Regions from separate parts of the Lysinibacillus sp. RC79 genome, predicted to be linked through region 2. Evidence: riboswitches for the same ligand, from Rfam matches in the RefSeq annotation. Region 2 holds a riboswitch; each other region holds the start of a gene.
The links. Region 2 has a riboswitch for cobalamin ahead of nikA (nickel ABC transporter substrate-binding protein). Riboswitches for the same ligand answer to the same signal wherever they lie in the genome.

Region 1 (4,190 bases), on a different contig from region 2:
GATGAAACCCTTTTGCTGTCGCTTCGCTTTCGCACAGATGAAACCCTTTTGCTGTCGCTTCGCTTTCGCACAGACAAAACACCTTGCTGTCGCTACGTTAGCACTACGCTTTCGCACAATAAACATCTGTTGGCCCAAAGCCTCTGGCGGATGTCACGGAATTATGCCGAGGTATAATTGATAAATAAAAAATGTCCCATAAGTATGCAATATACTTATGGGACATTTTTTTATTTATTGGGTTTAAGATAGAGGTTAATACCCCGACACTCCTGCAGAAAAACTAGTTAGTCAACTGAAGCGACGGATAGAAGAGCCATAGCGACAGAAAGAACAGGAGAGCGCCCAGTCGGAACGGAAATCAACTACATGTTATGATGATGACCCTTTATTTAATCGGAATTATTTTTAACACCTTTTGAAGGCGATGTGCAAAAATACCCGCAAATATAGCTAAAATAATATCCTTTGGTAAAGGAGGCATCATCCAAAGCCATGCTACCTTATAAGTGAAAGCATCAGGAGCACTAGCCCATAGCTTGTAGGCAAAGTACATCCAATTTGTGCCTAGTAAATAATTAATAGCTGTTGCAACTAATGCTGCAACTACATAGCTTTTCTTCGTTCCACTGCGTTCTACAATAAGCCCTGCGACAAATGCAGCTATTATAAAAGAGACAATAAAACCAAATGTAGGACTTATAATTTGTCCAAAGCCTCCATTGAATCGTGAAAATACAGGTGCACCTGCTAAACCGATACACATATAAACAGTACAAGCGAGTGCCCCTTTTCTACTACCAAGAATAAGCCCTGCTAAAATAGCAAAAAATGTTTGTAATGTGATAGGTACTCCACCAACCATCATGAAAGGTACAATGGACGTAATATTAGCTCCTATCATCATCAATGTTGAAAATAGTCCAATGTATGCAAGATCGACTGTTCTTAATTTGTGATGCGTGTGTTCCGCAACTGTTGTCATTAGTTCACCCCTAAAAAGTAATGTTGATAATATTAGTGTAAAAAAATAATGATTTTGTGTCAACTTAATAATTATTATTGGTTAACGTAAAAGTATTTTTCCTACTTAACTTGATAAATAATGGTTAGTTATAGACTAACTATTAAAATATATGATAGAATCGTCATAATTTTAAATATTCGATGCTAATGGTGTGACATCTTGTACAATGTGTCACTTAAAAGGGAAGTTGGTGCAAATCCGACGCTGTCCCGCAACTGTAAAGAGGAGTTCTATGATGATTTAGCCACTGTTCTAGAATGGGAAGGCAATCATAGTAACGTTGATTCGAAGCCAGGAGACCTGCCAATTAGTAATTCCTGTAATGCCCACGAGGATGAAAGCAATTACGGACAATAGTAGAAGGAAATCTTTCTGATGTTGTTTAATCAAGGGTATTTCTATGCGCATTTGCATAGAATACCCTTTTTGTTTCTTCATTTATTTTAATGAATAGGAGTTAATAAACAGATGAATAAAAAATTTATACTACTATCAATGACTCTATTTCTAGTACTTATCATTTCAATGACAATTGCGATTATGGTTGGATCGGTTTCCGTTACGCCACTTTATGTATGGAAGGTCATCCTTTCTAAAATCCCAATTATACAAAATTCAATCGAAGAAGATTGGAGTCGCGCACAGGAAATTATCATTTGGCAAATCCGAGCTCCGCGTGTATTACTCGCTGCTATTGTAGGAGCAGGCTTGGCAATTGCTGGAGCAGCCATTCAAGCACTTGTTCGTAATTCAATTGCAGAGCCATATATTTTAGGGATTTCCTCTGGAGCGACGGTTGGTGCTACAGCCGTCATCATTTTAGGTGCTTTTTCATTTCTAGGCGTTTATGCTCTTTCTGTATCTGCATTTTTAGGTTCTCTCACGGCAATGGGGTTAGTTTTCTTCTTATCACGTGTTGGAGGTAGGATTTCCGTCTTTCGGCTTTTACTTTCAGGGATGGCGGTATCTTTTATTTTATCTGCTATTTCAAACTTTATATTAATGACGTCGAAGCAAGAAGGCGGAATGAAGGCGGTCATGTTTTGGATGCTAGGAAGCCTAGCTGGTGCTAAGTGGGGTAATCTTTTAATTCCTACAATTATTTTTATTGTAGTATTTGCCTTGTTATGGCTCCACTATCGAAGCTTAAATTTATTACTCCTTGGGGAAGAAGCAGCAGTCACATTAGGGGTTAACTTACAACAATTCCGTATACAGCTTATTTTATTAGTTTCATTATTAACTGGTGTGATTGTTGCTGTAAGTGGCTCAATCGGATTTGTCGGCTTAATCATTCCACATATTGTACGGCTAATTGTAGGTTCAAACCATAAATATGTCATACCGATTAGCGCATTATTAGGAGGGATTTTCTTAGTTTGGGCAGATGCACTTGCTCGAATTTTAATTGCCCCTGAGGAAATGCCAATTGGAATTATCACAGCTTTTTGCGGAGGTCCATTTTTCATTTGGCTGCTACGTAGTAACAATTATTCATTCGGTGAAGGAGATTAAAACATATGACATTAGAAGCGAAACAAGTATCATTCTCCATTTCTGATGAACGTATATTACATGAAGTAAGTATTCGAATAAAGGACAAGCAATTTGTTGGTCTAATCGGTCCTAATGGTAGTGGGAAGTCAACGCTATTAAAGAATATGTATCGTTTATTAAAACCAGAAAGTGGAACAGTATTATTAAATGAACAGGATATTTTAAAGCAACCGAGTAAAAGCATTGCTCGAAATTTAGCAGTTGTGAGTCAAGAAACACCAGTCTTATTCGATTTTACAGTACATGATTTAGTGAGTATGGGGAGAACACCCCATAAAAAACTATTGGAGCTTGATCAAGAACGAGATTTTCAAATTGTAAAAGATGCACTGAACCAAACAGGTATCGCTCATTTAGAGAAACGTAGTTTTAGCTCTCTTTCGGGTGGAGAAAAAAAGCGTGTGATGGTTGCTCGTGCCCTCGCTCAGCAAGCGCAGGTGCTGATTTTAGATGAGCCAACAAATCATCTAGATATTCAGCATCAATTACAGCTCATGGATTTAATCCAAACCTTACATTTAACAGTTGTTGCTGCAATACATGATTTAAACATTGCAGCTATGTATTGCGATCAAATTTATGTTTTACAACAAGGTCGAATTGTTTGTTTTGGAACACCAGAAGAAGTACTTACACCGGCATTATTACAAGATGTATTTGGTGTTTATGCCGATATTCAAACACATCCACTTACAGGTAAACCATATTTAATGTATATCCCAGAGCAATTCGCGAAGCAAGCTTTAGAAACTACATGATTGATACATATTGAAATAAATTTTTTAAATAAATGCATCTAGAGGATTGTTTATCACTATAAATTATAGTGATATGCCAGAAGATACACGCTAAGCGAAGTGGTTGATTGGAGTGGAGACTGGGCGACTCCTTGGGGATCAGCAATAGAGGAACGAAGGCTAAAACCATCACATCCTGTGATAATGCCTTCGTGACCAACATCGTGTTGGCCCGAGACCCTGCAGCGTAGCGGATGTTTTCTGTGCGAAAGCGAAGCGTCAGCAACAAATGTTTTATCTGCGCGAAAGCGAAGCGGCAGCGACAAAGCGCCCAGTCGGAACTGAAATCAACCCCTCGTTTTGCCGAAGAGCTGTACTTTATTTAATAGACACCTATAGTTATAAAATAAAGTTTCAACGAAAAAGTTAATTTCAAAAGGTATATCCACAATATAAAGAAATGAAATCAAATCAAATTAAGATACTGCTTTTAAGCCTGCCACACCAATAATAATGGCGATGATACTAATAATTCGAGTCAGGTTTTTAGATTCACCGAAGAATATAATATTCACAAGAACAGCACCAACTGTACCAATACCAACCCAAACTACATAGGCAATGCTTAGCTGTAAATAGTTAAAGGATGCATATAAAAGCACAAAGGACATTCCGAAGCCGCCTATATATATTAATAAATTACGTATGTTTTTTTCCTGACTATAAAAGCGTAAACCTACAACACCGATAATTTCTGAAATTGCAGCTAGTAAAACAAGTAACCAACCCATTATGCATTAGCTCCTTTCTTTTCATCATGATCTCTTGAAGGGTTATCAGCTAAATTAAGACCAATAACACCCAGTACT
Region 2 (4,190 bases):
AAAATTGATCTTCAGGATATCGAATGGGAGGTACTTTTAAATGGATAAGCATACATTAAGAGAGTTGAAGGATATATCGGTACATAAAGAGGAAATTATCCGAAACGTAAAAATAAAAATTAATGAAGAACATCCACCGCAAAAGAGGCATTGGTCCTACAGTGTTGTCACAATGACTATTACGTGTTCCATTTTATTGTTTGTCGCCTTGCAGCTAACAAAATATGGTAATTTACAAATGACAACTGATACTTCGCAACTAGAAGGGAAGGGAGTTTCTAAACAATTAACAGATCTATTTAACACCGAGGTCAAAGGAACTGTGGTAACCTATAGTCAGTATTTTCAAATAGCTGATCGTCTCAATGACCGTAAAAACCCCAAATTTTACGAGCCTGTGAAAGGTTTTGAAGCAATGCGAGAAGTAGCAACGGTAATGGGAAATAACGTTCATCCGATCGATCCTAAGAAACTACCTTTTAAGGCCAATATACAGGAGGTTTATGCTGTAACTTCAGAAATGACTAATGGCCGCTTGCAAAATCAAATGCAATTTACTTATTTACAAAAAGCATTAAATGGTGAAGATCAACAATTTGCTATTTTTACAGTCACAAATGTAGATAGTAATCCATTAGTAAACTATGATATTACACATGATATTAGTGATTTTTTAGGCAATACTATTAAGAATGAGGGTTTGATCGGAGAAAATCCATTATTTCATCAAATCGCTACACCTGATAATGGTAGATTGTCTTATTTTTACTATGACTTTGATATAAAAAATAAGAAGGTTCGTCTAACTAGTACCTTAGCAAATGAGCTTTACACTTATTATAACGGTTATGTTTTCCACATTGGATATCAAATAGAACATGCTGATCAAGAAGATATGCAAAAGAAAATGATTGAGCTTGTAAAAGAATTCATATTGGGTAACGATTAGCAAAACTATAAAAGTAAGATGATATAACTCTTCACAATTTTATTAGACTATTTTTATATAGTAAAACCTAAATTTAGGAAGAGTAAATGTTTTCAGTGGCCAATTACGCCAGGGGAAATTGAAATAAAATAATCGAATGATGGGGGCGTTCATGAATGAGTATTGGGCAGACTTATTTAAATGTAGTTCAAAAAAGATTTAAAAGTTTGAAAGAACAAGGCGATAAAACACTCTCACAATTGGATCATGAACAACTACAATGGGCTTTTAACGCAGAATCCAATAGCATTGCCGTTATCGTAAAACACGTTAGTGGTAATATGATATCGAGATGGATTGACTTTCTAACGACAGATGGTGAGAAAGTAACTAGAAATCGTGATGATGAATTTACCGATAGCCTTCAGTCAAAAGAAGAGGTTATGACTGTATGGGAAAAGGGCTGGCAAGTATTTTTAGATGCTTTACAAGGATTAACGGAAGCTGATTTACAAGGGTTTGTAACGATAAGAGGAGAACAGCATTCCGTGATAGATGCTATCGAAAGACAGATGTCTCACTACTCACAACATGTCGGTCAAATCGTTTACATCGCTAAGCAACTAAAGGGCACTGAGTGGCAAACATTAAGTATTCCAAAGGGACAATCTCAGGCTTTTACAGAGTCTATGGTAAAAAAACATCAACAATAGAAATGGGGCCGTCTCACTAGTGTGAGATGGCTTTTTTGATGGAGTGTACATAAAAAAGCATTTAAAAATCTCGAAACTTTATTATATTCAGAAAATAAAATTGACGTGTGTCTTTGAAGCGTGTTATGTTTATTACTAAATTTAATAATTACCATTACAAGTTTTAGGTGAAAAATAATTTTTCACTCAATTAAAAGGAAAATGGGTGTAAATCCCATGCTGTCCCGCAGCTGTAAATGAGGAGTTTTGTTTCAAAAAATACCACTAAGTAAGTACTTGGGAAGGTGAAGCAAAATGAAGATTCATAAGCCAGAATGCCTGCTTGTAATAAGATTCATTGTAGAGCTACGAAAGATAGGGAGATGGATGGAAGGCTTTTAATGATGAGTTTTTCTATCCTTATTCATATTTGAATAAGGATTTTTTTATGCCTTTTTCTAAACTTAGTAGTTTACATCAAAGTGAGGTGCGAATAAAGAGAGAGCATAGTTTTATGTATTTAATACAAAAACAACTTTGAAACCTCGTAGTTTTTGTTATACGAAATTAGCAAGACAAATTGTTTGGTTAGCGGCGGAATTTCGGGTTTTAGCGGCATTCTTTGCTTGGTTAGCGGCGCAATTCACACTTTTAGCGGCGTTCCCCGAATGCTATGAGTTTTAAATTAGAAGTATAATAATTCAATCTTTCTAGCACCAATAAATAGACAGGAGCAAAATTAATGTTATTCAAAAAGAATTTATTGCCTTTCATTCTATTACTGATGTTAACCATTTTAGCAGGGTGTTCAAGCTCGAATGAAGGTAATGGAAGTACAACAAAAGATAACGAAGGAAAAATGATAACAATTGGCTGGCCGCTAGATATAGGGCCTTTAAATCCGCATACTTATTTACCAAACCAAATGACTGCGCAAGCAATGGTGTATGAATCATTGGTAGAGTATAACGATGACGGGACAATATCCCCGAAATTAGCAGAGAGATGGGAAATCTCTGACGATAAAAAAGCTTACATATTTCATCTTAGACAAGATGTAAAATACTCTGATGGGACAGCCTTTAATGCAGATAATGTTATTCGTAATTTTAATGCAGTTTTAGCAGATCGTGATACACACTCCTGGATGGGGATGGTGAATCATATTGTAGATGTTGTGAAAGAAGATGATTATACAATTCGTTTACAGTTAGATGCACCCTACTACCCCGTATTAAACGAATTGGCGTTTGTTCGACCATTTCGCTTCTTAGGGGATAACGGATTCCCTGAGGGAGATGCAACAAATAAAGGTATTAAAGCTCCGATTGGAACAGGTCCATGGGTATTAACGGAATACAAAAAAGATCAATATGCAATTTTTAGCCGCAACGAACATTATTGGGGTGAAAAGCCATTGGTAGACAAAGTAAAAGTGAAAATTATTCCTGATTCAGAATCTATGTCGCTGGCATTTGAAAATGAAGAATTAGACTTAATTTATGGTCGTGGCATCATTAGCTTAGATAACTACACTTTCTTAAAAGATAGTGGTAAATACAAAACTGCTACATCTGAACCTTTATCTACACGTGCATTACTGTTTAACACACAATCTGGACCATTAGCAGAATTAAAAGTACGTCAGGCTATTCAATACGCTATTAATAAAGAACAAATGGTTGAGAGTATTACCCATGGTACAGAAAAAGTTGCTAATACACTGTTTTGGGATGCTATTCCATATGCCAACATTGATTTAAAACCAATCCTATTCAATCCAGAAAAAGCCAAGCAGTTATTAGATGAAGCAGGTTGGACATTACAAAAAGGTGATAAAATCCGTTCCAAAAATGGGCAACCTCTTAAATTAGATTTAATCTATATTGCAACGGATGCTATCCAAAAACCCATGGCAGAATTAATGCAAGGGGAATTAGCAAAAATAGGCGTCCAATTAAACCTTGAAGGCGCTGATGTTATGGTAGGGCTCCAAAAATTGATGGATAATCAAGTAGATATTAATTTCTGGCGTACAAACGGTCCGCCAACAGACCCACACAGCTTCGCAAACGAATCAGCAACGCCGAATGCAAATGGCGTTTATGAAGCGAAATTGGGCCTAGATAATGCAGCACAAATTGATGACAAAATACATCAATTATTAATTGGTACTGATGAAGCGGAACGTGTGCAATTGTATAAAGATATTTTAACAATGTTCCATGACCAAGCATTATTCTATCCAATTTCATATGAAACGAATAACGTTATATACCATAAAAATATGAAAGATTTTAACCCTCGTGCATCCGAATATGATATCCCTTATGCTCAAATGGATTTAAAGTAAGAGCATGTAAAGAGAGTGGGTCTACCATGACTCCTCTCTTTTTGCACTATGAAGACTTGGGAAGTGATGAAAGAAATGTACGAATCAACTTGGCTTTTTTGTCTAAAACGAGTTATTACATTACCATTTGTTTTACTAGGGGTTTCAATCATGACCTTTTTATTTATTCGTTTTGTTCCAGTAGAGCCAGCGGAGGTAATACTTAGATTGTCAGGAG
Region 3 (4,190 bases), on a different contig from region 2:
TTAGCTCGGATAGATGAGGACGGCTATATTTGGATTGTGGATCGTAAAAAGGATGTTATTTTTTCAGGCGGTGTGAATATTTATCCGAAAGAAATTGAAGATAGTATGTTGAGCTATGAGGGGATATTTGAAGTTGCTGTTATTGGTGTACCACATCCGGAGTGGGGAGAAACGGTGAAGGCTGTTTATGCAGCTAAAACAGATATTGACGAGGGCGGACTTAAAGCTTATTTAGAGGAGCATCTTGCTAAATATAAAATTCCACGCATCTTTGAACGTGTGGAAGCGCTACCACGAAATGCATCGGGCAAAATATTAAAACAAACCTTGAAGGGACAAGAGGTGAGATAGCATGAAGGTTTTACAACAGGAAGAAATGAAAACAATGAACTTTTTTAAAGATAATGATACACTGCATAAAATTTTAGAAATGATGCTAGATAAAGAGTTTGTGGACTATGCAACACGTGAGCTAACAGATTTCGGTGAGCTTTGTGCTGGAGATATTGATGTGAGAGCCAAACATACGGATAGAGAGGGTGAACCTCGATTACAAAGGTATAATGCCTATGGTGAAGAAGTGTCAGAAGTTTGGGTCAATGATGGCTATAAAAAAACAATTGAAGAAACATACAATACCGGCATTGTTGGCTATGTGCACAAGGATATTCCGCAATTAGGTAGAAAGGGCAACTATGTCTATAGCTTTGCTCAAGGCTATATACTGTCACATGCTGAGCCAGGCTTTTACTGTCCTGTTACTTTAACAATGGCAGCTGCTTATCTCCTTGATCATTATGCGAGTGATGAGGTGAAGGAACGCTTTTTACCGCATGTTTGTGCAACAGGAGATACGGAGCTATATGAGGGGGCGACATTTTTAACGGAGCGTCAAGGTGGCTCTGATGTTGGGGCGAATGTTGTAGAGGCAAGAAAGGACGGCAATCAGTATCGTTTATATGGGGAGAAATATTTTGCATCTAACGCGGGAATGTGTGGAGTAACCATGGTATTGGCACGCATGGAAGGGGCTCAGGCAGGCTCAAAAGGCTTAACATTGTTTGCAGCTCCATGGCGAAATGAGGATGGCACAGTTAATAATCTCCGCATTCGGCGTTTAAAGGATAAGCTTGGCGTTAGAGCAGTACCTTCTGGTGAGGTTGAATTTGATGGTGCGCTAGCTTATGTCGTAGGTGATCCGAATAAAGGAATTTATTATATGCTGGAGGCGCTTAATTTATCAAGAATTTGCAATGCGGTTGCTTCTATCGGCATTATGCGCCGCGGATATTTAGAGGCGAAGCATTATGTGACAAATCGTCATGCGTTTGGTAAGCCTTTAACGCAATACCCTATGATTCAGGATACACTTGGGAAATTCGCTGCCAAGCTTCATGTAGAAGTTGCCACGGTTTTTGATCTTATTCAGCTGTACGATAAAGTAACTAGTGGGCAGGGGAATAAAGAGGACATCATTTTGAATCGCTTGTATATTGCGATCATGAAAAAAGAAACGGCAGAGCAAGCTGTACATTATGCGAGTGAAGCCATTGAATTACATGGCGGAAATGGCTATATTGAAGATTTTGTTACACCTCGGTTATTAAGAGATGCACAGGTACTTACTGTGTGGGAGGGGACTGCGAATATTTTAGCTTTAGAGCTCATTCGTTTAGTTGATAAGTTTCATGCGCACGAAATGTTTGTTCGTGTCATGGAAGAACGTCTAGAAAAGCTAGCTGACAATCCATTAGTCGAAATTGTCGTGGATCAATTAGCAAAACTAGATGCAACTTTGCAAACATTTAGTCGTTTAGATGATGCAACAAAAACGTTTGAAGCAAAAAAAGTCGCTGAGAAAATGGCACATTTATATGAAAGTGTTGTAGCAGTCGAATGGGCACAAAGATTCGGCGGCAAATATGAGAAGCTAGCAGATATTTATTTAGAGCACACATGGGCGTTACGAGAAATGGGTGCACCGATGAAAACGGTACAGTATTTTTCAGATATAGTCTAACTTCTTTCAGTATGCCGGACATAATTGATTTGTTTAGGAGTCGTCTCGAATGGAGGCGACTTCTTTCATTTTCATGTATAATACAATCAACTGAATATTATAAAGGTTCTTTACTTAAGTAAAGTGAAAAGGGAAATCGGTGTAATTCCGATGCGGTCCCGCCACTGTATGTGTGAGTTTTTTCAATCTACGCCACTGAAATTTTCGGGAAGGCTTGAAAAAGCGTATGGAGCACGAGCCAGGAGACCTGCCTTTATAGAAAACACGTTGTAGCCTACGAGGATAGGATGGTGGATTTTGTATATGTTTTTTGTGCAAATTTGACCCCTCATTGTTTTATGATGAGGGGTATTTGTTTTGGAAGATGAATGTCGATAAATTTGAAAAAGTGGGCGATAAATCCATGAAGTTGGGCAATAAACTCACAATGTTAGGCGATAAAAAACTAAAATGTATCGATAAATCAGAAAAACAAAGCGTTAAAAACTATATGCACTAATAGAATAAGGGGGATTCACATGAAGAAATTTTGGAAAATAGGATTATCAGCATTTTTAGCTATTGGCTTGCTTGCTGCATGTAATACAAAAGAGGCAACAAATGACAAGCCGTCATCTGCAGAGCAACAAGAGACTGCAAAAGTAGATCAAGCAACATTCCCAATGACGATAACAGATGCTACTGGCAAGGATATTACGCTAGAAGCACCTCCTGAAAAAATTGTCTCTCTCATTCCAAGTAACACAGAAATTTTATTTAGCCTTGGCTTAAATGATGAAATAGTTGGTGTAACAGATAATGATGATTATCCGCCAGAGGTTACTAAAAAAGAAAAGGTTGGCGGCATGGATTATAATATTGAACAAATTATTGCTTTATCGCCAGATATCGTTTTTGCGCATGCATCGGGTATGGGTTATTCAAAAGGAGCAGTTGAACAGCTTGAGGCTGCAGGTGTGAAAGTATTTGTTGTAGCGGATGCCAAAAACTTTAATGAAACTTACACAACGATTGAACAGCTTGGTCGTGCAACAGGAAAACTAGAAGAGGCTAAAAAAATTGTCGCAAACATGAAGGCAAAAGTTGAAGAAGTTGAAACAAAACTTGAGGGTGTTGAGCCAAAAAAAGTCTTTGTAGAATCTTCTGATGAGCCACAGATTTATACAGCTGGTAAAGGTACATTTATGAATGAGATGCTAGAAATGATTCATGCCGAAAATGTGGCAGCAGATACAAATGACTGGTATCAAATTGATGCTGAACAAATTATCACGAAAAATCCAGATGTCATTGTTGTGGCATATAATTATGTACCAAATATTTTAACGAAAATTCCGCAACGTCCAGGCTTTGAGACAATTACTGCTGTGAAAAATAAAGCCATTGTGCAAGTGGATGAAAATACGACAAGTCGTCAAGGTCCCCGTTTAGCAGATGGTCTAGAGGAATTAGCGAAGGCCGTCTACCCAGAGGCGTTTAAATGAGTAAAACAATTGTAGCCTATGGATCAGCAATTACACTTCTTATCATTAGCATCTGGTGTGGAGTAGCGATAGGCTCAGTTCATATTCCACTAGAAGTAGTGTGGAATAAGGCGGCTGATGAAACAGCTGCCAATATTTTATGGAAGATTCGTTTACCTCGAGTTCTGCTAGCAGGGCTTGTAGGGGCATCACTTGCTATTGCAGGGGCAGCTTTTCAAGGCTTATTAAAAAATCCTTTGGCTGACCCTTATACGTTAGGTGTTTCCTCTGGTGCATCAGTTGGCGCAGTTATGACGATTTTCTTTAGTATATCAATACCTGTAGTCGGCCATTTTACATTGCCAATCTTTAGTATGATTGGTGCCATATTAACGATGGTAGCTGTTATGGGTTTTGCTAGAATAGTAGACCGCTCGTTAAAAATGGAAACTCTTATTTTAACAGGGGTAATATTTAGTTCATTTCTAGGTTCCCTGATTTCATTAATGATTGCATTGTCTGGTGAGGAGCTACGCCAAGTTATCGGATGGTTGCTCGGTTCAGTATCGATGCGTGGTTGGCCATACGTTCAGATGATCATCCCGTTTGTCATAATTGGCTCAATTATGCTTTGGACACAAAGACGCGAGTTAAATGTTCTGTTATATGGTGAAGAACGCGCGAAGCATTTAGGTGTCAATGTTAAG

Region 1: linked by a shared signal. The riboswitch ahead of ABH968_RS21200 (FecCD family ABC transporter permease) and the one ahead of nikA (nickel ABC transporter substrate-binding protein) in region 2 are both predicted to bind cobalamin.
Region 3: linked by a shared signal. The riboswitch ahead of ABH968_RS13650 (ABC transporter substrate-binding protein) and the one ahead of nikA (nickel ABC transporter substrate-binding protein) in region 2 are both predicted to bind cobalamin.

What each region holds. Positions count from the first base shown of each region.
Region 1 covers NZ_JBGCCD010000029.1:16,709-20,898, forward strand. Annotated here, with positions in the region: gene ABH968_RS21195 (biotin transporter BioY) at 389-985, opposite strand; cobalamin riboswitch at 1,158-1,350, shown strand; gene ABH968_RS21200 (FecCD family ABC transporter permease) at 1,496-2,542, shown strand; gene ABH968_RS21205 (heme ABC transporter ATP-binding protein) at 2,548-3,342, shown strand; gene ABH968_RS21210 (DMT family transporter) at 3,798-4,112, opposite strand; gene ABH968_RS21215 (DMT family transporter) at 4,112-4,190, opposite strand, start outside.
Region 2 covers NZ_JBGCCD010000013.1:125,257-129,446, reverse strand. Annotated here, with positions in the region: gene ABH968_RS14355 (RNA polymerase sigma factor) at 1-48, shown strand, start outside; gene ABH968_RS14350 (hypothetical protein) at 41-949, shown strand; gene ABH968_RS14345 (DUF1572 family protein) at 1,105-1,641, shown strand; cobalamin riboswitch at 1,783-1,981, shown strand; gene nikA (nickel ABC transporter substrate-binding protein) at 2,363-3,973, shown strand; gene nikB (nickel ABC transporter permease) at 4,022-4,190, shown strand, end outside.
Region 3 covers NZ_JBGCCD010000012.1:122,520-126,709, reverse strand. Annotated here, with positions in the region: gene ABH968_RS13660 (class I adenylate-forming enzyme family protein) at 1-351, shown strand, start outside; gene ABH968_RS13655 (acyl-CoA dehydrogenase family protein) at 353-2,020, shown strand; cobalamin riboswitch at 2,107-2,289, shown strand; gene ABH968_RS13650 (ABC transporter substrate-binding protein) at 2,539-3,504, shown strand; gene ABH968_RS13645 (FecCD family ABC transporter permease) at 3,501-4,190, shown strand, end outside.